Regions from separate parts of the Paenibacillus sp. CMAA1364 genome, predicted to be linked through region 2. Evidence: a T-box and tRNA genes for the amino acid it is inferred to sense, from the RefSeq annotation. Region 2 holds a T-box; the other regions hold tRNA genes.
What was found. A T-box is a leader RNA that pairs with one kind of tRNA and senses whether it is charged. The one in region 2 lies ahead of argS (arginine--tRNA ligase), so its partner is inferred to be a tRNA-Arg.
Positions count from the first base shown of each region.

Region 1: it encodes a tRNA-Arg, which carries the amino acid that the T-box ahead of argS (arginine--tRNA ligase) is inferred to sense. The anticodon was not compared.
Region 3: it encodes a tRNA-Arg, which carries the amino acid that the T-box ahead of argS (arginine--tRNA ligase) is inferred to sense. The anticodon was not compared.

Region 1 is NZ_JBITNB010000011.1:31,090-42,112, forward strand. It holds gene ACH8E3_RS09095 (GerMN domain-containing protein) at 1-31, shown strand, start outside; gene rph (ribonuclease PH) at 128-886, shown strand; gene ACH8E3_RS09105 (XTP/dITP diphosphatase) at 888-1,511, shown strand; gene asnB (asparagine synthase (glutamine-hydrolyzing)) at 1,581-3,425, opposite strand; gene ACH8E3_RS09115 (hypothetical protein) at 3,617-3,946, shown strand; gene ACH8E3_RS09120 (hypothetical protein) at 4,014-4,145, shown strand; tRNA gene ACH8E3_RS09125 (tRNA-Arg) at 4,273-4,346, shown strand; gene ACH8E3_RS09130 (GreA/GreB family elongation factor) at 4,594-5,046, shown strand; gene ACH8E3_RS09135 (sporulation protein Cse60) at 5,074-5,277, shown strand; tRNA gene ACH8E3_RS09140 (tRNA-Arg) at 5,382-5,455, opposite strand; gene ACH8E3_RS09145 (hypothetical protein) at 5,595-6,521, shown strand; gene tig (trigger factor) at 6,791-8,128, shown strand; gene clpP (ATP-dependent Clp endopeptidase proteolytic subunit ClpP) at 8,358-8,948, shown strand; gene clpX (ATP-dependent protease ATP-binding subunit ClpX) at 8,960-10,234, shown strand; gene ispG (flavodoxin-dependent (E)-4-hydroxy-3-methylbut-2-enyl-diphosphate synthase) at 10,355-11,023, shown strand, end outside.
Region 2 is NZ_JBITNB010000003.1:149,440-160,462, reverse strand. It holds gene ACH8E3_RS04145 (ABC transporter ATP-binding protein) at 350-2,107, shown strand; gene ACH8E3_RS04140 (ABC transporter ATP-binding protein) at 2,156-4,150, shown strand; gene ACH8E3_RS04135 (hypothetical protein) at 4,490-4,969, opposite strand; gene argS (arginine--tRNA ligase) at 5,100-6,806, opposite strand; T-box leader at 6,861-7,135, opposite strand; gene ACH8E3_RS04125 (CobW family GTP-binding protein) at 7,170-8,198, opposite strand; gene ACH8E3_RS04120 (copper amine oxidase N-terminal domain-containing protein) at 8,247-9,206, opposite strand; gene ACH8E3_RS04115 (acrylyl-CoA reductase family protein) at 9,391-10,386, opposite strand; gene ACH8E3_RS04110 (thiamine pyrophosphate-dependent enzyme) at 10,441-11,023, opposite strand, start outside.
Region 3 is NZ_JBITNB010000005.1:2,111-13,133, reverse strand. It holds gene tpiA (triose-phosphate isomerase) at 1-444, opposite strand, end outside; gene ACH8E3_RS05460 (phosphoglycerate kinase) at 501-1,682, opposite strand; gene gap (type I glyceraldehyde-3-phosphate dehydrogenase) at 1,814-2,824, opposite strand; gene ACH8E3_RS05450 (sugar-binding transcriptional regulator) at 2,927-3,976, opposite strand; tRNA gene ACH8E3_RS05445 (tRNA-Arg) at 4,246-4,320, shown strand; gene clpP (ATP-dependent Clp endopeptidase proteolytic subunit ClpP) at 4,507-5,097, shown strand; gene ACH8E3_RS05435 (PdaC/SigV domain-containing protein) at 5,177-6,298, opposite strand; gene ACH8E3_RS05430 (polyamine ABC transporter substrate-binding protein) at 6,521-7,543, opposite strand; gene ACH8E3_RS05425 (ABC transporter permease) at 7,637-8,443, opposite strand; gene ACH8E3_RS05420 (ABC transporter permease) at 8,440-9,291, opposite strand; gene ACH8E3_RS05415 (ABC transporter ATP-binding protein) at 9,294-10,268, opposite strand; gene ACH8E3_RS05410 (SIMPL domain-containing protein) at 10,627-11,023, opposite strand, start outside.

The DNA.
Region 1 (11,023 bases), on a different contig from region 2:
ACCACAATTTATTAACGAGATACCCATATAATGAACCTTCCTACTTCAAAAGATGCTTTTATTGCTGCACTTTGATAAAATAAGGTTGGCAAAATAGGACGCTAATGATGTAGGAGGCAAACAATACATGAGATCAAACGGAAGAAATAACGATCAATTACGAAATATTAACATCACAACAAATGTCAATAAATATGCGGAAGGTTCTGTTTATATAGAAATGGGAGATACTAAGATCCTCTGTACAGCCACGGTGGACGAGAAAGTTCCTCCATTCTTAAAAGGCCAAGGCAAGGGTTGGGTAACAGCAGAGTATTCCATGTTGCCAAGAGCAACACATACGCGTAATCAACGAGAAGCCAATCGTGGCAAGTTAACGGGTAGAACGATGGAAATACAGCGGTTGATTGGTAGAGCGCTGCGATCTGTTGTGAATCTGAATGCGCTAGGTGAACGAACCATTACACTGGATTGCGATGTGATCCAAGCGGATGGCGGAACAAGAACCACTTCTATTACAGGTTCCTTTATCGCTCTTTGTTTGGCAGTAAATAAGATATCACAACAACATAAATTGCCAGTATTTCCGATTGAGGACTTTTTAGCTTCGGTTAGTGTAGGCGTTGTAGGTGGGCAGACGTTGTTGGATTTGAATTATGAAGAAGACTCCAAGGCTAAGGTAGATATGAATCTTGTGATGACCGGAAAAGGTCAGTTCGTTGAATTGCAAGGAACTGGGGAAGAGAGTCCTTTCTCGCGTCAGGAATTAGATGAAATGCTTCTGATAGGGGAACAAGGTATCAAGGATATCATTACTCGTCAACAAGAAGTGTTAGGCCCAATTGCTCTGATGATCGGTTCAGGTATAGCTGGCAAAGGAGTATAACATGGAACTAGATCAAGATATCATCATTGTTGCGACGAAGAATCAAGGCAAAGTGAAAGAATTCCAGCATGCTTTTGGCCTTCTAGGTAAACAAGTGAAAAGTATGTTTGACTATCCAGATATGCCAGAAGTGATTGAAGACGGACAGACTTTTGCGCAGAATGCTCTTAAAAAGGCCAAAACCGTTGGAGATGCACTTGGATTACCTGTGTTAGCTGATGATTCAGGATTATGTGTGGATGCATTGGATGGAAGACCTGGTGTGTACTCAGCACGTTATGCTGGCGAACATGCTACCGATCAAGAGAATAACGAGAAGTTATTACAAGAACTAGAACGATTGAAACAAGGTGAAGATACAGAACAAACATTATTAAGTGTAGCAAGCTTTAATTGCTCATTGGTATTGTATAATCCATCAACAGGTCAACATGTGGAGACGTCTGGTTCTGTGTCTGGTTGGATCACATCCGATGTGGCAGGTGCTGGCGGATTTGGTTATGACCCCCTCTTCTATGTCTCACAGTTTGAAAAAACGATGGCTGAGTTATCGTTGGAGGAGAAGCAATCGATTAGCCATCGTGGAATCGCCTTGCGAGAGTTAATAGTTAGATTACAGGGTTGAATATAAGGATTGCTGTACAATTATATCAGAAAGAAGACTGCCCTAAAGGGAGTCTTCTTTTTTGTATATTTAACGAATGGACACATGGTACGACCGAAGCCAGTAATTAACTTGTGTTAAATAAGCGAAGAGTTGGGGACCGGACATTAGTTGACCAAACCAAGGTAGATTAGAGGATGCATCCGCGGAGGAGGCGATTTGACGAATCTTGACAGAATCAATTAAGGGCAAAATAGGTGAAGTGGGATCATCTAATATCGTGAGTAATTGTTGTTTTACAGCATGAAGATAATTTGGATTATGTGTTTTGGGATAGGGGCTCTTTTTACGATAGAGAACATCATCAGGGAGTATACCTTCCAGTGATTTGCGTAGGATGCCCTTCTCCCGGTTGCCCGTCATCTTCATATCCCAAGGGATATTCCATACATATTGAATTAACCGATGGTCACAGAATGGAACCCGAACTTCTAGTCCAACACCCATACTCATGCGATCTTTGCGATCTAAAAGCGTTGGCATGAAGCGAGTGATGTTGAGATAAGACATGATGCGCATTTGAGCTTGTCGACCGGTCTCACCATGAAGTCTCGGAACTTCACGTACTGCATCCGCATATCGATCTCCTAAGTATTCTAGCGGCGATATAAATTCTCGTATTTCAGGCGAGAGTAGACTGGATCTCATTTCTGGGGCAACTGCCCACGGGAAAGTTCCTGAATTAAGCATATCATCGCGATGAAACCATGGATATCCTCCGAATATTTCATCTGCTGCTTCTCCGGATATAGCAACTGTCGCTTCTTTTTTAACTTCTTTACAGAATAAATAAAGAGAAGAATCGACATCCGCCATGCCTGGCATGTCACGTGCTTGTGTAGAAGCCTCTAACGCGCCAACTAATTCTGCAGTATCCACCTCGATGTAATGATGAGAGGTTTGAAGTTCATCGACCATACGCTTGATCCAAGGAGCATCAGAACCGGGTTGAAATACATGTGATGTGAAATGCTTATCATTATTTAGATAATCCACAGAGTAAGTGTGTACTTGTCCTTGACCTGTGCGTCGATAGTAATCTACAGCTAGAGCAGTTAAAGCACTTGAATCTAACCCCCCTGATAAAAGTGTACATACTGGAACGTCAGAGATTAACTGCCGTTCTACAGTGTCTTGTAGGAGTTCCTTTACTTGATGTGCGGTGGTATTCTCATCATCTTCATGTGGATGGCTTTCCAGCTTCCAATACGCATAAGATCGAAGCCCATTACGGGAATAAATCATCGCATGCCCCGGACGAAGTTCGTGCATATTGTTATATATGGCATGCCCAGGCGTCCGCGCTGGTCCAATAATGAATATTTCGGCTAATCCTTCACAACCTATAGATGCCTCTACATCTGGATGTTGAAGCAAAGCCTTAGGTTCTGAGCCAAAGACAAACGTACCCTCAATTACGCTGTAAAATAATGGTTTTACACCTACACGGTCTCTTGCGAAGAAGACATGTTGCTGCACACTGTCCCAAATGCCAAATGCAAAGATACCATTCAAACGATCCACACAATCAGGGCCCCACTCCATGTAAGCAACTAACAGAACTTCTGTATCACAGCTAGTTGTGAACGTATATCCACGCTGTTGCAGTTCCCGCGTAAGTTCTGCGGCGTTATATAGCTCACCGTTATAGACAATAGCGTACACATCCTCATTTCGATGTCTGATCATGGGTTGTGCACCATTGCTTGGATCTATGATACTGAGCCTGCGATGTCCAAAGGCACAAGGATTGGATATCCAAGTGCCAGATGCATCAGGACCTCTAGGAGTTAAGGTATCGGTCATACGGAGTAATAATTCTGAATCTTTCGTTAAGTCACGGCCCCACTGAATAAATCCTGTAATTCCGCACATGACGGACCATCCTTTCGTTGTTGTATATTTACGCCTATTCACTTCCCAAAGTGACAGATTGTCGTGGTTAGGACGACAATCCAGCAATTCATACAAATATATGCCGAAGTTAGGCATAAAATGTATGTCTTTTAAGGAAAGCTATAGATGAACATACATGACATGAGTGTCAAAAAAGGAGGAAGTTTGCGATGAACAAACATAAGTATTATGTATCCGTTCATGGAAGAAGTGTATTAATGAATAAGGGTGCAACATCTTATGAATGGGAAATCGAAGCAACATCTGAACAAGCACAGGAAATCGCCCATTTAATGAGGCAGTTAGAGGAAGAAGAACAAGGAGGGTTTATACATCATGTATTTCCATGGCCTGATACACCAGAAGAAGAAATGAATATGGCTTATCAGCATGCACTAGATGATATTTATAAATCGATTTATGATCTATGCTCTGAGTGTACCAGATTACAAATGCGTGAATCTGGAATCAATGCCTTTCTACAATCATACGACGGATAATAACCAAATAATATAACTAATAACCGCCTGCTGATATCACCATAATAATGATTAGGAGGTGATCTGGATGGCGGAGAAATATAAGAAGAACAAAGGCAACAAATACGCTCATAACAACGAGTTTGCAGAAGAAGTAATGGCTAAGAACGCAGCCCAACATGTGGAAGAGAAGATGAACTGGCGTCGTGGTAATAAGTAATAATATTACGAACAAGTATTGTAATTGTAGGTATTAGGAAATTAACAGTTGATTAATTATGAGGGTGCGGTATAATGAATAACGCACCCTTTTCACATGGGTCACCACGTACAATTTCAATTAACATGTCTCAGTAGCTCAGCTGGATAGAGCAACGCCCTTCTAAGGCGTCGGTCGGGGGTTCGAATCCCTCCTGGGACATAGACAAGAAGCTCTCCTATATGGAGGGCTTTTTTTGTGTGTTCGGACGGAGGAGAACTCCAATATTATAGGCTTTGTTTAATAAGCTTTACAATCCACTTTTATCATTGGAAAAATAGTAAATATTTGATAAGATATGATATAGATCTCCTAGACGGGGTCTGTATGTTTATGGAGGGATAATAGATGGTGTTTCTAAATGTTGAAAATGGAAGGAAGAGTCTTCTAACTGGAGGTGAAATCGCTTATGAACCTTAGTATGATCCTTCAAAATTCAAATACACAGTTGGTAAATCAGCTGGTCTTTTTTGACGAAGAGAAGAAGTTCTTCTTGATGCAATACATACCGGATGATCTGAAAGAGAAGAAAAAAGTAGATCAGATTCTTTCTATTTATACAACTTCACTAGAGAGAATCATTTCTGAACAAAACGAAGATTCTTTACATGCTATGGTTCTTATTGGAAGCGAAGTGACTCTGCGTTATGCGGATGATGGTTATGAAGAGAAATATGTGATTGTTTTTCCACATCGAGCAGACCCAAGTAAGAACTGGATTTCATTCTTATCTCCTATCGGATTACAATTATTAATGACTAGAAAAGGTGAAACATACGAATTCGTTGTACCTTCAGGGCATATTGAAGTAATCATACAAGAAGTGAAATACATGAATTATGGTGATTTGGATAGAGCTTAAGCGAATAACATATGAAGGAGAATGAATATGATACAGGTTAAAGAGTTCGTGGATTCAGATAATTCTTATGCGGAGAATAAAGCTAATCAGTTTTTGGCTGGACTGAAAGAAGAGCAAGTGATTAATATTTGTTATGGATCTGTAGTGAAATCAAGTGTATCCAAAACAGAGCGCCAAAGAAGTACTATTCTGATTGTGTACAAAACACAGAATCAGACTGACGCATCCTAAACAGAGTTTTCGTAACTCTTCTTATGTATGCGTTTTCCTGTGGGGGTTCTCACGCACCCTGTGACACAAAGAAAGCCCTCCAAGTTGGAGGGCTTTCTTTACTATGTCCCAGGAGGGATTCGAACCCCCGACCGACGCCTTAGAAGGGCGTTGCTCTATCCAGCTGAGCTACTGAGACTCGAAAAACGACATTAATTAATATATCATGAATAGTTTATGAAATCAAGTGTTTATACTACATAGTGTTTTTTTTGTTTTGTAAGTGGGTATGATATAATTTACAACTAACAGAATTAATCAAGAGAGGAGGGGTACAAATGAACAACATGCATTCCTCTGACAAAGACAATCTCTTTCTATTTCCAAAGACATTGGATTACTATCAGATACAATTAACGGTCATGTTAGAAAGTGAACAATATAAAGAAGCTATGAACTTACTTCGTTTCTTACTGCAATGCCAAGGGCAAGAAGAGAGGCATTTGGATGAGTGGCATGCTTTACTTGAATGGTTAGAGACAGCTTTTCCACAATATATGTCCGATGATGATCATCTGGATTTAACCTCAATAGAACATGAAGGTGAACTGGATGAAGAACACCTAGCTCGGCGTAATGCACAGTTTAAACATGCAGAAGATGCGGATTATGCGAACAAACTGTTGCGTGTTGTGAAAGACGAGGTTTTGTCCGAACAAACGATGCTTGCTTTGGGACAACTGTCCTATCTACAAGGCGAAGACATTGATCTTGAATTAGTGGATTGGCTACAACATAATACACTTCATCCTTTACTCCAATTTCAAGTGCTACAAACACTACATAAGCGTGGTATGCATGGAATGGTTACTTTTACGAGAGGGCAAGAACAGGTAGAAATAGACATTGAAGCTATTCCTATACAAGATAGTGGCTTCCCGGTAAATATACAACAGATTGTAGATCGTGTTGCTGAATATACAGAGATCCAAGAACCGACGCTATACTACTTCGCACAGGAGTTGTGGTTTCAGTTCATCAAGGTAATCTATGGAACCAATGTATATCTATCGATGCTGACCGAAGAGGACTTAGTGATGGATATCTGGGCAGCCGCCCTTCATCAGAATGTGTCGGAGAGCTTGACCGGCAGTCGAAATGAAGAGGATACAAGGGCTATATATGGCATTACAGAAAATTACCGTTTTCAGTTCGAACAAGCCTACCGGGTGCTGAACCAATTTGTGACCGAAGGGGAAGTATAGACTTATAGCACACCGCCATTTTAAATTATAATCATTACATTCCAATTGATTCTAGAACCTTTCCTTGAAAAAAAGTACAATGTTGTTTATACTAAAATGGTTGTTCTGTGCGTGAATTTATGTTATTTAACGAGTGATGGTTGTGTCTTGCTTGTATATGGAACATACTCATCTCTGCGAGAAATATAAGAATGAATGAAGTGTTAGCTTTTGACTTCTTATATTGTAAGATAAAAAAAGCGAATTATTTTTGGAGGGGAAAGCATAAAATGAAAGCAAAATGGGAAAAAATAGAGAAGAACCTTGGGGTTCTTGAAGTTGAAGTAGAAACTGAACGTGTCACTGAGGCGCTAGACAAGGCCTTCACAAAAGTTTCTAAGAAAGCACATGTACCTGGATTCCGTAAAGGTAAAGTGCCACGTTCCGTTTTTGAAGCTCGTTATGGTGTAGAAAGCCTTTATCAAGATGCGATTGACATCTTGCTTCCTGAAGCATACACAGAAGCGGTAGATGAGACTGATATCTTCCCAGTAGATCGTCCAGAGATCGATATTGATCAATTTGCTAAAGGTGAAGTATTTAAGTTCAAAGCTAAAGTTACTGTGAAGCCTGAAGTAACACTTGGTCAATATAAAGGTGTTGAAGTGCCAGTACAAAAAGTTGAAGTAACAGAAGATGAGCTGAATCAGGAATTGGTTCGTTTACAAGGTCGTCATGCTGAGCTAGTTGTTATCGAAGATGGTGCTGCTGAGAATGGCGACATTACAATCATTGATTTTGACGGTTCTGTCGATGGTGTTGCTTTTGAAGGCGGACAAGCCGAAGCTTATTCATTGGAACTAGGAAGTAATTCCTTTATCCCTGGATTTGAAGAACAGGTTGTTGGATTAGCTACGGGTGACCAGAAGGATGTTGAAGTAACATTCCCTGACAGTTATCAAGTGGAGACTCTAGCTGGTAAGCTTGCAGTATTTAAAGTGAAGGTTCACGAAATCAAGCGTAAGCAACTTCCAGAATTGGATGATGAATTCGCTAAGGACGTAAGTGAATTTGAAACATTAGATGAATACAAAGCTGATTTGACGAAGCAATTAGAATCTCGCAAAGAGCAAGAAGCAAAAGGTGTTCGCGAAGGTCTAGTTGTGGATAAAGTTGCTGAATTGGCAGAAGTTGAGATTCCAGAATCTATGATCGATAGTGAAGTTAAGAACATGATGAGCGATTTCGATAATCGTCTTCGTTCACAAGGTATGAATCTTGAAATGTTCTTGAGTTTCTCAGGTCAATCAACAGCTGATCTACAAGAGCAGATGAAGACGGATGCGCAGAAGCGCGTGCGTAACAATCTTGTGCTTGAGCAAGTTGCTAAAGATGAGAAGATTGAAGCTAGCGACGAAGATGTGTCTAATGAATTAGATACATTAGCTGAATCCTACAAACGTTCTGCAGAAGAGTTGAGAAATGTTCTAGAATCTAATGGATCATTGAACAGCCTTCGTGAAGAAATTGCTTTGCGCAAGACCGTCGATTTCTTGTTAGATAACAGCAAAGAAGTTGCTCCTGTGGAAACACAAGAAGCTACTGAAGAAACGCAAGAAGACAAATAAGAATCTAGCATAGTAATGGATAAGGTGCGTGTTTTTACGCGCCTTATTTTTACCTAACGACTACCAAAATTTGGGTAAAACATAAGGTATTTGGGTTTTAATGATGAAATACATATTTTTGCGATTAGTATGGGTAACATATATTGAAAAAATGACATCGTGCTTCTAACATGTTAAAATATTCATGAGAGTTCAAATTGCGTTTTCAAAAGGAAAAGAGGTTGGTTAAATGAGTCTAATACCTATGGTTGTTGAACATACCAGTCGAGGGGAACGTTCTTACGATATTTACTCGAGATTGCTTAAGGATCGCATTATCTTTTTAAGTAATGCTATTGACGATGATGTTGCCAATCTTGTTATAGCACAGTTATTATTTCTAGCTGCTGAAGACCCTGAGAAAGATATTAGTCTTTATATTAACTCACCAGGTGGTTCCGTTACAGCAGGTATGGGTATATACGATACAATGCAATTCATTAAGCCGGATGTGTCTACGATATGTGTAGGAATGGCAGCAAGTATGGGATCTTTACTATTGACTGCAGGAGCCAAAGGAAAGAGATTTGCACTGACGAATAGTGAAGTGATGATACATCAGCCTTTGGGTGGTATTCAAGGTCAAGCATCTGATATTCTAATTCATGCAGATTGGATTATTAAGACTAGAGAAAAGCTTAATCAAATATATATAGAGCGAACCGGTCAATCTCTTGATAAGATTGAGAAGGATACGGATCGTGATTACTTCATGAGTGCCGAAGAAGCTTTGGAATACGGACTTATAGACAAAGTCCTTTCCTCACCGAACAAATCTTAAGGGGTGGTAATATGTTTAAGTTTAATGATGAGAAGGGACAACTGAAATGTTCTTTCTGTGGTAAGACTCAGGAACAAGTACGCAAATTAGTTGCAGGTCCTGGCGTTTATATATGTGATGAATGTATCGAATTGTGTACAGAAATAGTAGAGGAAGAACTAGGTCATGAGGAAGAAGTAGATCTCAAAGATATTCCGAAGCCTAAAGATATTTGTAGCATTCTTGACCAATATATTATTGGGCAAGATCAAGCTAAGAAGTCTTTATCTGTTGCCGTATACAATCATTATAAACGAATCAATACTCAAAGTAAGATTGATGATGTTGAACTTTCTAAGAGTAACATTCTCTTGTTGGGTCCAACAGGTTCTGGGAAGACGCTACTGGCTCAGACGATGGCAAGGATCCTCAATGTTCCTTTTGCTATAGCTGATGCAACTTCTTTGACAGAAGCTGGTTATGTAGGTGAGGATGTTGAGAATATTCTGCTCAAGCTTATACAAGCGGCAGATTATGATGTGGAGAAAGCAGAACGAGGCATTATTTATATCGATGAAATTGATAAAGTAGCTCGTAAATCTGAGAATCCATCCATTACTCGTGATGTATCAGGTGAAGGTGTACAGCAAGCACTTCTGAAGATACTTGAAGGAACTGTTGCATCCGTACCACCACAGGGTGGACGTAAGCATCCTCATCAAGAATTCATTCAAATTGATACTACAAATGTATTGTTCATCTGTGGTGGAGCATTTGACGGATTGGAGCAACTAATTAAACGTCGAATCGGTAAGAAAGTAATCGGATTTAATGCGGGTGCAGAGGCCCAAAAGGACTTGAATCCAGGTCAGTACCTATCTATGGTACTGCCAGAAGATCTATTGAAATTCGGTCTAATACCTGAATTTGTAGGTCGTTTACCTATTATTTCAAGCTTGGAGCCATTGGAAGAGGATACGTTAGTTCGCATTCTGACTGAACCGAAGAATGCATTAACGAAGCAATATCAAAAACTGCTTGAAATGGATAACGTCAACCTTGAATTTGAGCCTACAGCATTGGTAGCCATTGCTAAAGAAGCGATTAAACGCAACACAGGAGCTCGTGGTCTAAGAGCGATTATTGAAGGCATTATGTTAGATATGATGTTTGAAATCCCATCCAGGGAAGATATCGAGAAGTGCGTCATCACAGAGCAGGTCGTAAAGGATAAGATGATTATCCCTGAGTTGAATACCAAGGATAAAAAAGATAATGACGCTAAGAAAGAAGAAGAAAGTGCTTAAACGTTCTTTATACACGACAAGCATGATCTGAATAGATTGCCGAAGTTCCACTTCCAGCTTATACGTGCAGCTATTGACGTTGAGTTGGGGTGGAGTTTTAGCGTTAGAGGGGGATATGTCATGTTTCTAAGAAAAGATACGCGTTCAGTCAAGGTTGGGGATCTCACGATTGGTGGCAATAACGATGTCATTATTCAGAGTATGTGTACAACGAAGACAGCAGATGTAGAAGCCACGGTTGCTGAAATATTAAGGTTAGAAGAAGCAGGTTGCCAAATGGTCCGCGTGACCGTGAATAATGAAGAAGCTGCTGCTGCAATTAAGGAAATTAAGAAACAAATTCATATCCCGTTGGTAGCAGATATCCATTTCGATTATAGATTGGCACTAGCAGCTATTGAGAACGGAATTGATAAAGTTCGGATTAATCCAGGTAATATTGGTCGGCGTAGCAAAGTAGAAGAGGTCGTTAAAGCTTGTAAGGCACGTGGCATTCCTATTCGTATTGGGGTTAATGCAGGTTCACTTGAGAATCATTTGCTTGAGAAATATGGTTATCCAACACCCGATGCAATGGTGGAAAGTGCACTCTTTCATATAGGTATTCTAGAAGAATTAGACTTCCATGACATTATCGTTTCACTCAAAGCGTCTGATGTTCCTATGGCACTTGAGGCTTATCGTAAAGCGGCTGAAGTTATTCCATATCCATTGCACTTAGGTATCACAGAAGCTGGAACATTATTCTCAGGAACGATTAAGAGTTCCGCTGGTATTGGAGCCCTTCTG
Region 2 (11,023 bases):
CAACAGCATGATGATAAGATTCTCACGAAACAAGATTCACAAAAATTTACAAAGGAAGGGTGAGTAACATGTTCAATCAACAGATGAGTGTTCTACAACACACAACAACTTGTAATCTACAATTGAATATTGGAGTAACCCTGCTGATGGATTCATTCTAACGAACGTTGATACCTAATTAGAATTTCTGAATTAAATATCCTACAATGCGGTGGTTGCTCAATCAACTGACGCATGATAAGTTTAGCATTTCAAAAGGCATATCGTCCGTTCTCGGATGATATGCCTTTTTTTGTATGACGCGGGTACTGAATTCATCAGCAGTCTCAACTTGAAAGGAAGTGTTATTTTGTTCTCTGTTTTTAAAAAATTAGGTTGGTTCTTTGCCCAAGAGAAGAAACGTTATATTATCGGCCTTATTACCTTAATCCTATGTGGGATCGGCGAATTATTCCCTCCACGAATTCTTGGAAATGCCATTGATGAAATTGTTAGAGGTTCCATTACTGGGGTATCCCTAATTCGTTATATCGGTATGATTATTGGAATTCTAATTGCTGTCTACCTCATCACATACATATGGATGCATAAATTATTTGGTGGTGCTAACCTTGTGGAACGAATGCTTCGTTCAAGGTATATGAATCATTTGCTTGGCATGACACCTGCTTTCTTCGAGCGCAATCGTACTGGTGATCTGATGGCAAGAGCTACCAACGACCTTCGCTCCGTTTCAGCAACGGCAGGTTTTGGAATATTAGTGATGGCAGATTCCACTGTATATTTACTTGCTATTCTATTCGCCATGGGTTTTCTGATTAGTTGGCAATTAACATTAGCAGCGATTATCCCCCTTCCTTTTATTGCTCTAGCCATGAAAATATATGGGAAGATCATTCATGAGCGCTATTCTGTAGCACAAGATGCCTTCGGTGATATGAACGATCAAGTCCTTGAATCTGTTGCTGGTGTTCGAGTCATCCGTGCTTATGTACAAGAGAGATCAGATCAACAGCGTTTTCAGGACATCACTGATGATGTATATCGCAAAAATATGAGAGTTGCTAAAGTGGATGCCTTTTTCGAGCCAACCATTCGATTATGTGTGGGGTTAAGCTATGCTATTGGTCTTACTTATGGCATATATATGGTGTTCAGAAATCAGATTACTCTCGGTGATCTTGTATCCTTTAATATGTACCTAGGAATGATGATCTGGCCGATGTTCGCAATAGGCGAATTAATTAACATTATGCAACGCGGGAGCGCTTCGTTAGATCGTGTGGACGAAATTCTATCCGTAATACCCGATGTCCAGAATATAGATAGCCCAACAATCGTAGGTGATCCACAACGTATCGAATTAAGAGATCTTACATTCCGATATCCCTCTTCTGCGGTAGATAACTTGAAGCATATTCAATTCACGCTACAAAAAGGGCAGACGTTAGGTGTTGTAGGTCGTACAGGAAGTGGTAAATCCACCTTACTTAAACAACTACTTCACGAATACCCGATGGGAAATGGTGAGCTACTTATCTCAGATATCCCAATTCAACATATCGCCATGGACGAATTACATAGTTGGATTGGCTATGTACCCCAAGAACAAATCTTGTTCTCCAAATCTGTACGAGAGAACATTCAATATGGTTTAAAGGACGCTAGTGATGTACAGATTATGGACGCGATCGCAACTGCGGCTTTTCAGAATGATCTTGCAACACTATCTGATGGTCTTGACACACTTGTTGGTGAGAAAGGTGTCGCGCTCTCTGGTGGTCAGAAGCAACGTGTCGCTTTAGCCAGAGCCTTTATCGCAAATCCAGAAATACTTATTCTCGATGATGCTCTGTCTGCTGTTGATGCAAGGACAGAAGCACGAATTATTGAGAATATAAGACTTAAACGAGCTGGCAAAACAACACTTATATCTACGCATCGCCTCTCGGCGGTGGAACATGCTGATTGGGTAGTTGTTCTTGAAGAAGGAAGTGTTATTGAACAAGGTACACATATGGAGCTATTAGCTCTAGGTGGTTGGTATTTCGAACAATTTGAACGTCAACAAGTGGAGAACAAACTCAGCACTGAGGAGGTGACCTAATTGAACATAGGAAAACGGTTATTTCAGTACGCACTAACGGCTAAGGTTATGTTCATAGCTGCCATTATCACCCTATGTATAGGGGTGGCAGCAGAACTTGCAGGCCCATTTATAGCTAAATCGATGATTGATGACCATATGCTTGGTATTGAACAACCATTCTACCAGACCTCATCACCTACATCGAAGGGCTCTATTCAGTATGATGGTCACTATTATAAACGCGGAGATCGATTTGAGGAGAACGAAGCTAAAGGCCAAGAAGTACGTATTCTTCCGATTGGTAAAACGTTCTATTTCATCAATCAATCCGTCGTTCAAGCTAATGGTACAAGAGAAGTTACCAATGGACATATGACCATCACAAATGGAGGTCCGGTATCTACTTACCCTGTTAAACCATTAACAGCTGATCAATTGTTCGCCTTCTATAAGCCAGAAATACCTGGCATAATGGAGCTTGTAGGATTATATCTCTTCCTACTTCTGATCACCATATTCACAGAATTCGGTAAGACCTACTGGCTCCAATCCGCAGCAAATACCGTTATTCAGAAATTACGGACAGATGTCTATGGGCATATTCAGCGACTTCCCGTTCAATTCTTCGATAACTTACCAGCTGGTAAAGTCGTCTCAAGAATTACGAATGATACAGAAGCTGTCAAGGATTTATTCGTAGCCGTTCTTGCTAACTTCAGTTCAGGTATCGTCTACATTTCTGGGGTATATGTTGCCATGTTCATTCTTGATGTCCGACTTGGACTTGTTAGTCTGTTCGTTATCCCTGTTGTGATTGCGTGGATCATTCTCTACCGTAAATACGCAACGAAATTCAATACGATTATTCGATCACGATTAAGTGAGATTAACGCCATCATTAATGAGTCGATTCAAGGTATGTCCATCATTCGAATCTTTCGCCGTCAACAACGAACTAGAGAAGAATTTGAGACATTAAATCAAGATTACATGAAATATCAGAACAAAATGTTGAGCCTTAATGCATTGACTACACATAACTTAGTTAGCGTACTACGTAACCTTTCATTTGCCGTATTGTTAGCTTATTTCGGATTTGGTTCAATCAGTGGTAATAATATTGTGTCATTAGGGGTTCTCTACGCCTTCGTTGATGTCCTTGGTCGATTATTTCAACCTATTACGGGAATGGTTAACCAACTTGCCGCACTTGATTCTTCTATGGTATCTGCTGGTAGAGTATTTGAACTTATGGACGAACCAGGTGAGGATATTACGGATGGCCAAATGCCTCGATACAAAGGGAATGTCATCTTCAAGGATGTTACTTTCGCTTATAAAAAGGATAATGTGCTCAAGAATATATCTTTTGAAGCTAAACAGGGTCAGACTATTGCATTAGTAGGTCACACGGGTTCAGGCAAGAGTTCTATTATCAATCTATTGTTCCGTTTCTATGATCCGCAGACAGGGAGCATTACGATTGACGGTCAGGAAGTGACTCAAATTCCTAAGCAATGGTTACGACAACATATGGGTATTGTGTTACAAGATCCGTATCTCTTTACAGGTACGGTAGCATCGAATGTCAATCTAGATGATAAGCGCATATCCAAAGAACAGATTGTAAAGGCATTATGCGATGTCGGTGCCGAGCGTATTCTCGCCCACCTACCGAAGGGATTTGATGAACCTGTCGTAGAAAAAGGAAGTACGTTATCTGCTGGACAACGTCAACTGATTTCTTTTGCACGAGCACTGGCATTCGACCCAGCTATTCTTATACTCGATGAAGCTACCGCAAATATCGATACAGAGACGGAAAGTCTTATTCAATCCGCGCTTGAAATTCTGAAGAAAGGTCGTACGACATTCATTATCGCTCATCGACTATCTACGATTCGCAGTGCCGATCAAATTCTGGTATTACATCGTGGAGAAATTGTGGAACGAGGATCACATGACGAGCTATTGGCACTAGGCGGTCGCTACTTCCAATTGTATCAATTACAACTAGGAAGCGTATTGCCACAACCTACTGAATCAGTACAGGGTGTATAATTTGAGGAAATAGTTGCGCTACGATAACGGATTGTCCTTACGATCGTTGTTGCCCTCAGATTTCTTGATTATATAACCTCAATAGTGGTTGAAATCTGATGGCAAAGACGAACGCTAACGCTTCTTCAGGACAATTCCGTTCTCTTCGCCATTCTCAAAGCAGTAAAAACCAAAAAAGAAGCGATTCTCCAGTTAGTGGAGGATCGCTTCTTTCTTGATCAATTGCAGCTTAAAGTAGCGCAGAGGACGGAACGATTTCGTAAAAGCGACAGCGATTGGAGAAATGTTCCGTTCGCGGAGCGTCCTCTAGAAGCATCTATCTTTCTCCTACATGACATATTATTCATCAGAATCAGAACGACCCGAATCCCCATCCAAACCAAGGGTACGATATAACTCCCGAGAATATCCTTGGAGCTTCTTCTCTAGTTGTTGTGCTTGTTGATAAAAACTCGTCAACTCTCGTATCATACGGGATCGACCTCCCGGACTAAATGTCTCTTGAATCCGTTCCTTGAAATAATCATGGACAATATAATTACGTTGTTTCCATATCTTCTTCAATTGAACCGTCTCTTCCTCGGAGAAAGGGAAATGATGCTGTATTTCCTGAACTAATTGGCCTAATGAGTTACTTAATTTACGCTGATAAAGTTCATTGAAGTCTTCTTCTGATGGAATCTTGCCCTCTGATAACTTCATGAGCATTAACAAATTTACAAGTTGTTGCTCTAAAGATTGGGATGAGTATACGGCAAGTCCAAAATAGGTAAAGACATCTTTGGAATGATCACTATCAAGCAATCTATCTTTCTCCATACTTTTCGCTCCATTCACGAACAACACATCCATCATATGTGCTAGTTAGTCTACCTTGCTTCTCTTCATGTTAATGTAATATGGAGAATCTATCAATATAAGAATCTTAAATTGTTGCTAAATCCAATTTTTACATACGAGTTGGTGTTCTTAAACCCAGCATATTCAACGTCTTTTGTAATCGTATTCCCGTTAATCTCGTTACACAGATCCGAATTCTTCTTAGTTCTTCATCTTCGCACAATATTCTTTCTTGATTGTAGAAATGATTGAATGCTTGTGCTACATCGAGTACATATCTAGCCAGCACAGAAGGTTCATTGTTCTGCACTCCACGTCTCAACTGTTCCGGGAATCGAATCAACAGTTTAAGAAGGGCCCAGCCCGAATCGCCAATAGCTTCAGCGAACTTATTTGACGTCATCATTTGTGTATCTTCTAGTTCCCTATCTTCGTTGATTCCATTTTTCGTGAGAATACTCTGTGTTCTAGTATAGGTATACTGCAGATACGGACCCGTCTCCCCTTCGAAATTCAACGCCTCTTCCAATGAAAAGTCTACTTCATTGCAACGATTATTCTTGAGATCCCCAAAAACAACAGCTCCAATCCCAATATCCTTCGCCACGTTGTCCTTATCCGGTAGCGTTGGATTCTTCTCTTCAATAACTGCAAGTGCTCTCGCTACAGCTTCATCTAACACATCTTCAAGGTATACAATTTTACCACGACGCGTCGACATTTTCTTGCCCTCGAATTTCATTAACCCAAAATGAACATGCTGGCAATCTCTTACCCAGTCAGCTCCCATTTTATTCAGAACAGCAAATACTTGTTGGAAATGAAGCTTCTGTTCGCCCCCAACTACATATAGGATCTGATCCGCTTTCATCACATCATGACGATAGAATGCCGTTGCCAAATCACGTGTAGGATAAATTGTAGTACCATCTGACTTCATAATTAAACATGGTGTCATATTTTCTTCTTCCAACTTCACGATAAGCGCGCCTTCGCTTTCTTCTAATAATTCCTTATCTTTCAGCTCTTGGACAACAGCACCCATCTTATCATTGTAGAAACTTTCCCCTAGCACAGCATCAAATGTAACGTGGAGCCGATCATACATTCGATTGAATTCTTGCATACTGACATCTACGAAATACGTCCACAATCTCTTCGCTTCTTCATCCCCAGACTCTAATAACCGGAACCAATTTCTTGCTTCGGGTTCCAAGGTGGCATCATGCTCTGCTTCTTCATGAAAACGAACATATAACCGTAAAGATTCTTGGATCGGATTCTCCTTCAACGCTTCATCATTACCCCAACGCTTATAAGCAGTAATTTGTTTGCCAAATTGAGTGCCCCAATCTCCAAGGTGATTCACACTAACGGGTTCGAATCCCGCAGCTTGATACATGTTATATAAAGCAGCTCCGATCATGGTTGATCTAAGATGACCAATCCCAAAAGGCTTTGCAATATTAGGGGATGACATATCTATAATAACCCTTTTGCCATGACCTATATTCGTAAGAGTATCATTATCCTGTTGTAATTCCGTTATCAGTTGAAAGCCATATTCATTACGAGCAAAAGATAAATTCACATAAGGACCAACCGCTTCTGCTGCAATGCCTTCCACCTGAATAAGACTCGCTAGATGAAGTGCAATCTGTGGTGGTGCTTGTCTATATTGCTTCGCTAATACATAGCAAGGAAAGGCGATATCCGCACGAACCCCGTGAGGTGGTATTTCTAACATCGCTTCTACTTCTTCTAAGGATAGGGATACGTGAGGCTGTATCGCTTGCACTGCCCAATTTTTTAACATCATTACATATCCTCCTAACAAAATATCATCAAAAAAAGCCCTCATCTCTTAAATAAAAGAGACGAGAGCTTAAGTTCCCGTGGTACCACTCTAGTTGAACACGTATGCAGGGATATATTCGCTGCCAAGTGTTCCGCTTGATGATCGATAACGAAGATCAACCGGACTACTCTACTGATCATAAAAGGTGTATGAACAAAACCAATTTATGATGTTGGAATAGCCATCTCCCGGGTGCGCTTCATCAAAGTTCGATATACCGGCTCTCACCCATTCCGGCTCGCTACAATATCGATCACTCTCACTACTCTCCCGTTCAAAGACGTTCAATTATAAACAGTATACTTGCGTTGCAACCAAGAATCAACCTTTCTTCTCTAGGTCTTCCAACGCCATCTTTAATTCTGATTGAGAGAAATGCTCTCCAATAAACACAACGACATCAGGAACAGTGCCTTGAGGAGTAATCTTCAAGTAATCCGGTTCTCTAAATGCATATTGAAATAGAAAGCGACTGTTCGTATCACTGAATGTCATAATTCCTTTGGCTCGATATACTTCACGTGGTAAATCATTCACGAGTTGTTCGAAACCATGACTATCAATAGGACCGGTTAAATAATGTGTATATACCATCACATGATCATGGGTGTGATGCGCATGATCGTGTTCGGAATCATGATCGCAACCGTGATTGTGCTCATCTTCATGTTCATGGGCTTCCTCTTGCTGCTCTAATGGCGCTCTCTCCCACTGTGGATGTTCAACATCCTGTCCGAACAATGGCACCCAATCAATGTCACAACGTACCGCAGGAATGATAGGCGCATACGCGTTCCAATTCGATATAATGGCTGATAGTTTCCCTTGATCCTCTTCAGTTACACGATCAACCTTATTAAGGATCAGATAAGAGGCACATCGAATCTGTTCTTGCATCAGTCGATACGTCTTGCCTTTCTGGCTTTCATATAGTTCTAACAGATGAACAGCGTCGACGACCGTAATGACACTTCTAAGATCAATCTTCTTATAGAGTGCTGCTTCTGTTACACCATCTAAAATTTCCATCGGGTTAGCGATTCCGGTTGCCTCTATGACGATAACATCAGGGGATTCCTTTTGTATAAGATTAGATATTTCGAGACTTAAATCACCACGAATGGTACAACAAATGCACCCGCTGAGCATTTCCGTCATCGGAACACTCTCTTCAATCAGCGCACCTTCTAAGTTCACGTCGCCGATCTCATTCATAATGACAGCTGGTCGAAGACCCTGCTCCTGCCAATAGGTTACCATGCGTTGCAACAAGGTCGTCTTCCCGCTTCCCAGAAATCCAGACAAAATATAGATAGGTGTCACATATTCCTTTACTTGATCCTGATTCATTGTCGTATATCTCCTTCAATAGGTGTTCATTGCATTTGCGCTTACAACCTATTGTACGCTATTCACTTCTTCCTTTCGAGTCTCGTTAGATAATTGTAAGGAGAGTTTACCTTCTTTCTTGTTTACAGTACCGCCTATGGAATATTCATACCCCAATTGAGTCATATTGTTCTTCATATCAATGCTTCCACTTGTTTCTGTTGTGCTTTCTCCAAAGATCCCTCTTTTATAATATAAAAGCTTTTTATTGATGGTTATATTGGATCCTCTTTGATCCATCCATTTACGCGCTAAAAAGTTCTCAAGCAGATCACTCTTTTGAACATGAGCTTGCCATATCGCAATTGGAAAATCCTCTTTGAATTCATACAATACAGCCGTATCACCTTTCAGAACATAGAATCGAAGGGCTTCACCTTCCGGAAAAAGATACGTACTACTATAATCTTCATCTATATGCTTCACCTCTAAGGGTCTGTGCTCATAATGGACAATAGTGGAATTCGCCTTTTCCATAGCTAACTTACGCGCCTGTTGTAAGGAACCTTCATACAGCGTTTTTCGTTCTTTATCTGTAAGAGGTGAACTAATGGATACAGCCTTCCCGTTCCAGTCTATTCGATAACCGTACAACTCGGATATAAAACGTAGTGGAACAAACACACGATTATCCACTAATTTAACAGAAACATCCAATGAAATAACGTCAGAATTAGAATTTTTCCCATCCCTTACGGCGGAATTCTTACCCATCGTGAGAATAACACTTTCAGACCATTTACGTATAGTCACTTGATGATCTTTCTTCTCCCAAGTCACTTTAGCACCAAGCGCTTCGGAAATGACTCGGATCGGTACAAGCACCCTTCCTTGCTCTATGATCGGTTCAATACTCGTTTGGATTCGATCATTATTTATGTATATTGGCGTTGAATCTGCAGCACTTACGATTGTACCCATGCTTAACATACTCGTTACAGCCAGTCCAACTATTATTTTTTTCATCATAACACCTCTCCTTCCATTACCACATAAACGTTCATTCGACACAAAATGTTACATTTTTCTCAGGAATTTTTATTTTAAATATAAAATCTAAAAAAGTGTAAGAACTATTGCTAGTCCCCACACTCTAAACTCGATTATTCTGCTCACTTTTCACATCTATATATTCTACCATTTACATATCGAGCTATGCCAACTTCACTACAGTTCGCCCTACTGCCCCTGCTTGTAATATCGTCTCTAATACATCAGGTAATTCATGTAGTGAAATTTCTGCAATTCCTTGTTCCAACATGGTAACAGGCTTCCAATCTGACGCTAGCTTCGCCCAGACTTTCTGTCTGAGTTCTAACGGACAATATACAGAATCAATACCGATCAATTGTATACCTCTTAGAATAAATGGATACACGGTGGTCTCAAATGAAGTTCCACCCGTAAGACCGGACAATGCTATCGCACTACCATATTGAATTGTCTTCAGAACGCCATCTAAATGGGCTCCCCCGACAGGATCAACAACACCTGCCCATCGTTCTTTGGCAAGAACCCCTTTAGAAGGAGAAGCAATTTCTTCACGGGAAATCACGGCACTCGCACCTAATTCAAATAACCATTCACTCTGCGTCTCCACCTTACCTGTACTTGCAACAACTTCGAAACCAAGCTTGGCTAGAATACTCACAGCAACACTACCGACTCCACCTGTTGCCCCCATTACTAATACGGGTCCTTTTGCCGGTGTGAGACCATTATGGATTAGGAGTTCGACCGACAATGCAGCCGTAAACCCAGCTGTACCGATGCCCATCGCTTCTTTGAAATCTAGCCCTTTCGGTAGTGGAATGAGCCAATCACCACTTAATCTAGCCATGCGACTAAACCCACCAAAATGAACTTCACCCACACCATTTCCTGTACATAGCACAGCATCCCCAGGCTGGAAACGAGCATGATTTGATGTAACAACCGTCCCTGCTAGATCGATTCCTGGAACAAAAGGGTAGGATCTAACGATCTTCCCATTCTCTAAACCAGCTAATCCATCCTTGTAATTCACGCCGGAATACTCCACCTGAACGGTAACATCACCCTCAGATAGGTCATCTATAGTTAACATCTCTATTCCACTTCGGAACCCCTGTTCATCTTTTCGAATCATAAATGCTTGGAAATTATTCATATGTCATTACTCCCCTGTCTTTATAGACGACAACCTACCTCTTGTCTTAATATGTTACAAATACGGATTCTCATGCTTCGCTTTCAATACATTCCAGCGCCGATCCACCTCATTTTGAAACGCATCATACGTGGACTTATTATCTGGTTTAAGTAAATGTCGTGTTTTACCCATCCATTTCAACCACTCTCGGAGTTCAACCTTCTTATTCTTGTCTTCTGGGTTATAGGTAATGTTCGTTATACCATGTTCAACCTCATAGAGTGGGAAGAAACAGGTATCTACAGCTTCATTCACGATGATCTCACCCTCGTTATCGTTAGATAACCAATTCAATGGACATGCAATCAATATCTTACCATATACAAGACCTTCGTTCTGCGCATAGTATTGAGCTTTGGCTGCTTTCTTCACCAAGTCTTGTGGGAACGCCTCTGAACCTGTAAATACGTACGGAATATTGGTTGCCGCCATAATCTGAGCCGTATCTTTATGTTGCGTTGTTTTCCCTTGTTGTTGCGGTCCTAGATTAGATGTCGATGTACGGTTCCCGATCGGTGTGGAATACGATTGCTGCGCCCCCGTATTCATATACCCTTCATTATCATACTCAATAATAATCATTTTATGGTTACGC
Region 3 (11,023 bases), on a different contig from region 2:
ACCTTCTGTTTGCACTTTACATACTTGTTTGGTCTGATCTGCTTCGCGTTCTTCCAACTTCTCACCGACACATACGATTGGAGTAATGCCATGTTTGAAAGCAGCAAATACCTTCTTGTTGACAATATCCTCTGTCTCTGCGAAATAAGCACGACGCTCTGAGTGTCCAATAATGACATAATGAACGCCTAGATCTTTCAACATTACACCACTGATTTCACCAGTGTAAGCTCCATCATCTTCAAAATGTAGGTTCTGTGCTCCAATTTTAATTGAAGTGCCTTTGACTGCCTCCATCAATGCTGGAAGGTTAGTAAACGGCGCGCAGATCACGCTTTCCACACCCGCTACTTCTGCTTTGCCTTTGATTTCTTCAATAAACGCCGTAGCTTCTGGAACAGTTTTGAACATCTTCCAGTTACCTGCGATAATAGGTGTTCTCATACAATTCACTCCTTATTATTCCCTTGTACATCTGCTAATAGCCGAATGACATGGAATTATTTATCGTTCAATGCCTCAACACCTGGAAGTTTCTTACCTTCCATGAACTCAAGTGAAGCTCCGCCACCCGTTGAGATATGGTTCATTTGATCAGCAAGTTGGAATTTCTCAGCTGCAGCAGCAGAATCTCCACCACCGATAATGGTATAGGCATCCGTGTCCGCACAAGCTTGTGCAACTTCAAGTGTACCCCCAGCAAATGGTTCCATTTCGAATACACCCATAGGTCCATTCCATACAACCAATTTAGAGTTTTTAATGATATCAGCATAGATTGCACGCGTCTTAGGACCGATATCTACACCTTCCCAACCTACAGGAATACCATCTACATCTACCGTATCAATATTTGCATCCGCACTGAAATCATCTGCGATCACAATATCAACAGGAAGTACGAAGTTCTTGCCTAGTTTTTTAGCTTTCTCAATAAACTCTAGTGCCGTATCAAGCTTGTCATTATCGCATAAAGATAGCCCAATCTCATGACCTTGCGCTTTAAAGAACGTGTACGCTAGTCCACCACCGATAAGCACGTTATCTGCAAGATTAAGCAAGTTATTGATCACGTCGATTTTATCCTTTACCTTAGATCCTCCGATGATCGCAGTAAAAGGACGCTCAGGTGTGGAGAACGCCTTACCCAACACGGACAATTCCTTTTCCATCAGAAGTCCGGAAACAGCTGGTAGATAATGAGCGATACCTTCCGTCGATGCATGGGCACGATGTGCTGCACCAAAAGCATCATTTACAAATAAGTCTGCAAGTTCTGCAAATTGCTTAGCAAGCTCTGCATCGTTCTTCTCTTCGCCTGGGTAGAATCTTACGTTCTCAAGTAGCAATACATCCCCATTAGACATATCAGCAATCTGAGATTTAACGGTCTCTCCAACAGACTCATTGGCTTTAATTACTTTCTTACCAAGCAACTCAGACAGACGCTCTGCAGCAGGTGTCAGACGCAATTTCTCGACTACTTCACCATTAGGACGTCCCATATGACTCGCTAGGATAACCTTAGCTCCACCTTCTACCAAATATTTAATCGTTGGTAGCGTTTCACGAATACGGGTATCATCAGTAATCTTTCCATCTTCCATCGGTACATTGAAATCAACACGAACAAATACACGCAACCCATTTATTTCTACATCGCGGACACTCTTCTTATTCATCAGTACGTTCCCCCACACCTATAGATTTTAAAAGTTTGGTTTCTATGGAATATCACTTATATAATTTTAGAAAGAGCGGAAACATTAAATCTCGTTTCCGCTCTTTAGATGTTAATGAGCCTTGTTAATGATTACTTACTCAATTTAGCGAAATACTCCAACGTACGGATAAGTTGAGCTGTGTATGACATTTCATTGTCATACCAAGCAACGGTCTTAACTAATTGTTGGTCGCCAACTGTCATTACTTTTGTTTGAGTAGCATCAAACAAAGATCCGAAAGTCATACCTTTAATGTCAGAAGAAACGATTTCGTCTTCTGTGTATCCATAAGAATCAGCATCAGAAGCTGCTTTCATAGCTGCGTTAACTTCATCCACAGTTACCTTTTTATCAAGAACAGTAATCAATTCAGTTAATGAACCAGTTGCAACTGGAACACGTTGAGCTGCACCATCCAATTTACCTTTAAGTTCAGGAATAACTAGGCCGATTGCTTTAGCAGCACCCGTTGTGTTAGGGATAATGTTCTCAGCAGCAGCACGAGCACGACGGAAATCTCCTTTAGCGTGTGGAGCATCCAATGTGTTCTGGTCACCTGTGTAAGCATGGATCGTAGTCATCAAACCAGTTACAATACCGAACTGATCTTGTAATGTCTTAGCCATTGGTGCAAGGCAGTTTGTTGTACATGAAGCACCAGAGATAACTGTCTCCGTACCATCCAAAATTTCATGGTTAACGTTGTATACGATTGTCTTCACATCGCCTGTTGCTGGAGCAGAGATAACGACCTTCTTAGCGCCGCCCTTCAAGTGCTTCTCAGCTGCTTCTTGAGACACGAAGAATCCAGTACATTCTAGAACGATATCAACTCCAAGATCGCCCCATGGCAATTCTTCAGGGTTACGGTTAGCTAGAACTTTAACTTCTTTACCGTTTACTTTGAAGAATCCGTCATGTACTTCAACGTCTCCGTCAAAACGTCCTTGTGTTGTATCATATTTCAATAGATGAGCTAACATTTTAGCATCCGTTAAGTCATTAATAGCAACTACTTCGATTCCTTCCACAGCTTGAATACGGCGAAATGCAAGGCGACCAATACGTCCAAATCCATTAATACCAACTTTTACAGTCATTGAATAGTTCCTCCCAGAGTTTCATTTTATTTATTCAAGAAAGGCTATTAACCTCTCATGACAACAATATAGTAAAATTTCCTTATATGCCAATTTCCCTTATCATTCAGCAAAAAGATGTTCATCCATCTCCTTCTCAATCTGCAAGGCAGCTGCTTCATCCGTGACCAGAATATCTTCCTGACCAAACCGTAGGACAGCATGTATGGCACTAGCTTTAGTCTTCCCACCAGCAATTCCGATGACAATTTCAGTATTCATAATATCTTCCAGTCGAAGACCCAAGGTCATCATCTTGTGAACCATAGCGCCTTCTTTATTGAAGTAATAGCCAAAAGATTCAGCAATCGCACCTTCATCTTGGATGCCTTCTATTGTATCAAGATCCAATCTTCTACGACGTGTCATTTCAAGGGCATCACCAATACCATGCACTATAATTCTAGACTGTCTGATTATCTGAACAATTTCCTGAATCGTAACGTCTTGAACAAGCGATTGATAAGCATCATCACTAAGTAGATCTGGTATATGCAAAAGCCGGTATTGCGCTCCTACTTTTTTGGCCATTGTGGACGCTATCGTGTTCGCTTGGAACTCAACGCTCTCACCTAAGCCTCCTCGTGCGGGCACGAACCAGGTTCCCTTCAAGTTCACAGCGGGATGTTGTGTTAATTGGTCAGCAACAACTGCAAGTGTAGAACCACCCGTTACTGCGATGATGTCTTCATTACCCATGACGCTCAATAGAGCCTTCGCTCCTGCACGCCCTAGTTCTCTCTTCGCGACCAGTGACGACTCGCAATCACCAGGTACAATCACTACTTTGCGCAACCCATACGCTAGACGGATCTTATCTTCCAAGTCGCTCAGTCCAAACAGATTCTTAACGATAGGCTCAAGTGAATTAAGTAGTGTTCTACCTGAATCACTTATCTTCATACCCATGGTCTCGATCTCAATAAGCCCTTGTGACTTCAAAAGATCCGTTTCGGATCGCAAGACACGTTCCGTCATATGAAGTGACGCGGCTAGCGTTCTGCGACCGACGATATCAAACAATAAAATTCGGTGAAGAATAGTGTACCTTAACTTGAGAGTCTCCATGAGATCAGGCAGAAGCTGCTTTTGTATTTCTAATAAATTACGCATGCTGTCCACCTCTGCTACATTCTCAATGGTCTTAAAATGTCCCGGGTTAACTTTTTAAGTCCCACTACCATTCTAACCAATATTTACTCATGTTGCAAGTGTCCATTGAGTATAATTTACATCACGCTCATTTCCTATACATAAAGGCTTGTCCTTAGACGAGTCAATTCATGGATGATTTGAAATAGACTACTTATCATAGGTTAGATTCTAAGCAATCCTTGCTATTCCCATTGATATATCATATAATCATTTTTGCTATTGCTTATGCGCCCGTGGTCAAATGGATATGACGTAGGCCTCCGAAGCCTGAGATCGAGGTTCAATTCCTCGCGGGCGCGCCATATATTTCTATAGTAGCATCAATATAGTATTACCCAACACAGAATGAGGCCAATCATGGCTATTTTTTTTGCCAATAGTTTGACTTTCCCTGACTTTATGATTTAAAATGTTTATGAAGTGGTAAATACGGCAATCGTATTTATAATGAACATCTAATTTAGCTAGTATAAGGGAGGCTTTTACAAATGGGTTATATTCCTATGGTCGTTGAGCAAAGTAGCCGCGGCGAACGTTCGTATGACATCTATTCCAGATTATTGAAGGATCGCATCATTTTCTTAGGTTCTGAAGTGAATGACATGGTTGCTAATTCCATTATTGCACAAATGTTATTTCTAGCTGCAGAAGATCCAGAGAAGGATATTTCATTATATGTAAACAGCCCTGGCGGATCAATCACAGCCGGAATGGCGATATTTGATACGATGCAATACATTAAACCAGATGTATCCACTATCTGTGTAGGTATGGCAGCCTCTATGGGTGCATTTTTATTGACTGCAGGTACAATTGGCAAACGTTACGCATTACCTAATAGTGAGATTATGATCCATCAACCACTAGGTGGGGCGCAAGGGCAAGCAACGGATATCGAGATTCGTGCCCGTCGTATCCTTAAGTTACGCGATAAATTGAATCGTATTCTAGCCGAGCGTAGCGGACAGCCACTAGAGCGCATTGAGAAAGATACCGATCGTGATTACTTCATGAGCGCAAGTGATGCTCTAACGTACGGTCTGATTGATAAGGTTCTAGAACGTCCATTAACGACGTAAGCACGGAACATGATATATGAATGAAGAAGCGGCTACCCCAGTTCAACCTGGAGTGGCCGCTTCTTCATGATCCGTTATGTTATTTAAACATCTTCATACCTTCAGATAGTAGTGTGTGATATGGAATCACGAATGTTGGAATACCTGACGCATACGCCGTGTATTCATATTGCTGAAAGAATACAGCAACCCCATCCGGCTTCAGATAATAATTGACATCATTCGTCAATCCCTTGAACTCTCCGAAATAGAAGTCATTTTTTTGAAATCCTTCAAGAATCACCTTATTTAGCTTCACTTTATAATCTGGGCTCTTCCCTACGAGTAACTCATCCAATGATCTTACCTTTCCATCCTCAAGTGAGAACGTTAATCCTATGCGAACTGTACCGCCATGCGCTCCACCTGTGTAACTATATTGATCAATGACCAGACTCAATAACCCGTTCTCATGATAAGACACGATATAATTCTGAAGGAATTGATACGTTCGCTCAACAGCGTTATCTCTCGTAGCTATCTGTTTGTTCGATGCTTCTACAAATTCATTTGTAAGCTTCTCCAATGTTGAATTGATCGATTTTTCCACCTTAGGATCTTTAAGACGACTGATCAGTGGATATCGAGCAATAATGGAAGCATCATTCGTGTTTGCATCTTGTTTCTTCGTAGTAATGGATGTGTCCTCTTCAACTCTAGGTGTGATATTCAAGGATTTAAGTGAAGAATTCCATACACCTTGGTATCCTAGATAATCACTTATTAATCGAAATGGGACATATAATCTTCCTTCGATATTCTTCACTTCATATTCATTTACATAAAAATTATTGATATTAGTGTTTGCACCATACTGCGAGATATCCATATTTAATTGTCTATATCCACTGCCTACGCTATATGTTCTAGTACCCGCATTATAATGTAACGGTAATCCCATGACATCTCTTAGTACTGTTACAGGAATAAGTGTATTACCGTTATAGATCACACCCTTTTGAGTGAGTGTGGTGCCTTTCCATTTCAGAATCACAGTGGGTTGTTTCACCGCATCTTTAATATTACTAGCTTCAACAACACTTGCTTGTCCCGTATATTGACCACTCGTCAGTAGAACTCCTGCAACCAATGCTGCAGCGCCCCATCTCATCGCTGTATTCATTTCACTGTTCCCTCCAAATGATTCGTAATCGTCGCTCATATTCAACCTACATCCATATTATACCGACATCACGAATTTCCTTGGTAACACCTAGGTAACATTTGGATGACAACTGCGTAACAGTGTTACATCATATTTTTTCATGATAACCTTTATCTCCATTTGATAATCAATACAGCAAAAAGGCAGCTCGGCGCTAAGTACTTAGCACTGAACTGCCTCTTGCTTTCATTTCTACATATCACCGTATTCAGAACATGATTATCGACCGCTCTTCAGCTCAGTCCAATATCGATCATACACTTGTAGCGTATCACTGACATCACTCAGCCATTCCGTACGATTGAGTTCATCTTCGGACAGATTGATCATCGTATTATTACGATACGTCTCGGAATGGAATTCCATCGCTTTGGCATTAGGATCACTATAACCAATCGTTTCATAGTTCTTCGCACTCACTTGTGGATCAAGCATATAATTTATAAATTTCTCAGCAAGCGTCTTGTTCTTCGCGCCTAGTGGTATAGCATAGTTGTCCGAGAAGATTGTCGCACCTTCCTTAGGCACAACATAAGCGATATCCGGATTATCGTTCACAATAAACGCTGCATCTCCAGACCATACGGTGCTAATCCAACCCTCTTCTTGGATCATCTTTTGTTTGATTGTATCCGTATCGAATGCCAGCACACTTGGTAACAAGTTCTTCAGATCATCTACAGCTGATTTAATCTGCGTTGCATCCGTTGAACTGTTAGAGAATCCTTGCTTCTTAAGTGCCATCCCGATCATTTCACGGTTATCATCTAAGAGCAATACCTTACCCTTGTAACTCGGATTCCACAGATCTTCCCAACTATCGATAGAATCTTTAATATACTTTGTATTATATGCAATTCCAGTTACACCGGAAGTATAGACAATGGAATATTGATTACCAGGATCGTATGTGGGATTCTTGAACGTATCCGCAATGTTATCGATATTAGGAATATTGTTCTTATCCAATGGTTCGAGCAATTTATTCTTAATCATCGTCTCGACCATATAATCTGATGGCTGTATGAGGTCATACCCACCACCACCAGCTTTTATTTTCGCTAAAAGATCTTCGTTATTCGCATAAATATCATACGTGATACTTACATTGAACTCTTTCTCGAAATCAGATAATACAGACTCATCAAAGTTATCTGCCCAACTGTAAATATGCAACTTCTCCTTAGAAGAACATCCACTCAATAAAGACAATACCATAACACCCGCTATAAGCAGGCTCATCAATCCAGTTCTTTTCACAGTAACATATCTCCTCTCTTTCACTTAGCTCGTTAGTTGTATTTCGCAGACCTGTCTTATTCATACTTCACTTAATTAAAAAGGTAGCATTTTATGCTTCTTTTGCCCTTTGCCACGGTTCATGACGTATTGGGCTAACAATATCAAAGCGATGCTAACCACAATAAGTAGCGTACAGAGTGCATTAATCTCTGGTGAGATGCCTCGTTTCACTTGCCCATAGATGTAAATGGGTAACGTCGTTGAGCTTGGTCCAGCCACAAAGAAACTTATCATAAAGTCATCTAGAGATAATGTAAATGCAATCAATGCCCCTGAGATGACACCTGGCGTGATCTGCGGCATGGTCACATAACGGAATGTCTCCCAGTACGTCGCACCTAAGTCATGAGCCGCCTCCTCCAATTGTCTACCCATTCCTGCAAATCTTGCACTTACCATGACATATACATACGACACACTAAATGTAATGTGAGCAATCATAACCGTCGACTTCCCTAGTGGTATCTGAAGTTGGCTGAATAACACCAAAAGCGATAATCCCATAATAATGTCCGGAATGATGATCGGCATGTATAGCAAACCGTTTACAGGTGCCTTCCATCGTTTACCTAGATCACGCAAGGACAAAGCGGCAAACGTTCCTAGTATTGTAGATAGAATTGTAGATACCAAAGCAATCATAAGACTGTTGATCAGTGCTTCCATGACATGGCGATCCTTAAAAAGTGAGAGATACCAATCCAAGGTAAATCCCTTCCAATCCCCACTAAGTTTCGTATTATTGAATGAATATACGATCACTAGAAGGATGGGAACATATATGAAGATCATCATTATCGTAGAATGAATACCTAAGAGGCGATGCCCTTTCTTGTTCATACGTCTCTCTCCTTCACAACATCGCTACGCGACTTCATCACCGTATTAAACAATAGGATTAATACAAGGGACGTTAGGACAAAGATGACCGAGAGGGCCGAACCAAATGGCCAATTACGCGCCCCAAGGAATTGCGACTGAATAATGTTACTAATCATCGATGATTTGGATCCACCTAATATATCCGTCACAACAAACATTCCCGCTGTAGACACAAATACAAGTACAGAACCTGTCATGATTCCTGTTTTACTTTGAGGTAATGTAATATGCCAGAATGCGTTCCAACGACTAGCCCCTAGGTCACTTGCAGCATCAAGCAAACGTCTATCAATCTGTTCGATCGCCACATATAACGGAAGGACCATAAAAGGAATGAAGTTGTATACCATACCAAGCAATACAGCACCCTTGGTATACAGCATTTGCAGTGGTTCATCAATCCATCCCCAATGCATCAAGACACTATTCACGACACCTTGTGTACGAAGAAGTAGTACCCAAGCGTAGGTACGAATAAGAAAGTTAATCCAGAACGGTATTGTGATCAGGATCAGTCCCCAGTTCTGCATTCGTGGTGAGCTATTTGCTATATGATAAGCTAGCGGATAGCTAACAAGCAGACATATCAATGCCGTCAAAGCAGATAATACAATCGTATCCCAGTATATTCCCAAGTAGAGCGAATCCCAAAAAGTCTTATACCCTTCCCAACTAAAGCGATAAACAACGTTACCAAGTGTATCTCGTTGCATGAATGACATGGCTATAACGATGAGCATGGGTACGACTAGAAATATACCTAACCACATCAATACGGGCGTAAGGAACCACTTCGATTTATTCATGGCTAGATCACCACCTCATCTTTAGGGTTCCAATTCACCCCAATCTGCTGATCCACTTGCCACGATTCCTCATCTGATAAATCTAGCGCAATGGTTACGCTCATCGGTGTCAATGTATCCTCTTGATGAAGTTCAACGATAAGCTTATGTACATTGCCCATATACAGAACGTCCTTAATAACACCCGTCTTCATTGCCGTATTTAAGTTGCGATGTGGTCTCAGTTTCTCAGGTCTCACAGCAAATAAACCTTCAGATGATGTGAAAATATTATTCTCACCGATAAAGGTCGCTGCGAAGAGCGTTCTTGGCGAATCATACACTTCTTTAGGTGAACCAATCTGCTCTATCCGTCCATTATTCATAATCACAATCCGGTCCGACATCATCATGGCCTCTTCTTGGTCATGTGTAACGTATACAAAGGTAATGCCCAACGTCCGTTGCAGATGCTTTAACTCTGTTTGTAGATTTTTGCGCAACTGTAAATCAAGCGCACCTAGTGGTTCATCAAGAAGCAGTACTTTGGGCTTGTTGACGATAGCTCTAGCGATAGCTACCCGTTGTTGTTGACCTCCGGACAGTTGATGAGGGTATCTTGCAGTTAGAGCCGTTAGCTGTGTCATATGAACAGCCTCCGCAATTCTCTCCTTCTGCTCATCTTTGGGTACCTTCTTCATCTTCAGTCCAAAGGCGATATTCTCTTCAACTGTCATATGCGGAAATAATGCATAATGTTGAAACACCAAATTGAGGTCTCTGGCGTTCGGGGGATCATCCGTTACATTCTTACCTGCAAGAATAATTTCACCTTTAGAAGGTTGTACGAATCCAGCAATCATTCGTAATATCGTTGTCTTTCCACACCCACTAGGACCAAGTAGAGTCAGGAACTCTCCCTCTTGTATGTTCAGAGATAATGGATGCACTACGGCTTGTCCTTCGAATTCCTTCTCTATATCAATAAGTTCAATCATAATAAACACCAGCCCCTTTTCTCAACGATTAGAATACTACCATTTCAAATACATATCCTCTAACACTTCTAATAAGCCATATCATATGTATGGCTTATTTATATTCGAACTATTCATTTAGTGATATAAGAAGTAACGAGTTATTTATTCTGGACCAATTTAGCATATTCAATATAACGTGTTTTACTCTAAGGTACAACCACTTTATATAAAATACTATAATTTCAACTCTTAACCGTCACGATTTAGTGATGATTCCTTGCCCAGGCTCCATTTGAATTATAAAAGTCGCCATTCATCGACATTTGCATGCCCGTGAATGGCGACTTTACCGAACATACATTACTCATTGCGGCTGTTACTTCATCTCATATTGCACACTAAGTTGCGTAGACACTTTGATTTCTCCAGCTTCAATCGTTGTTGAATTATTTGAATCCATATCTGCCTTCGCCATCAAAGACTCATTCTGAGCGTACACGACTGGATTATCGACATTCCCTTGACTGACGACAAGCACTACGCCTAACTGACGATTAGCAGCCTTCGCAATGGCACCAGCCTTTAGCGTTGCATTAGCCATAGCTTTATCGATCACTTGTGTCTCGAATTGGTCACGGTTCTCGATGGAGAAACGAATATTCTCCACATTATTCGCACCCGCAGTAGAAGCAGCATCTAGCAACTCTCCTACTTTTGTAAGATCTCGATAGGTTACTTCGATCGTGTGACTTGCATTATAACCCTTAACCTTT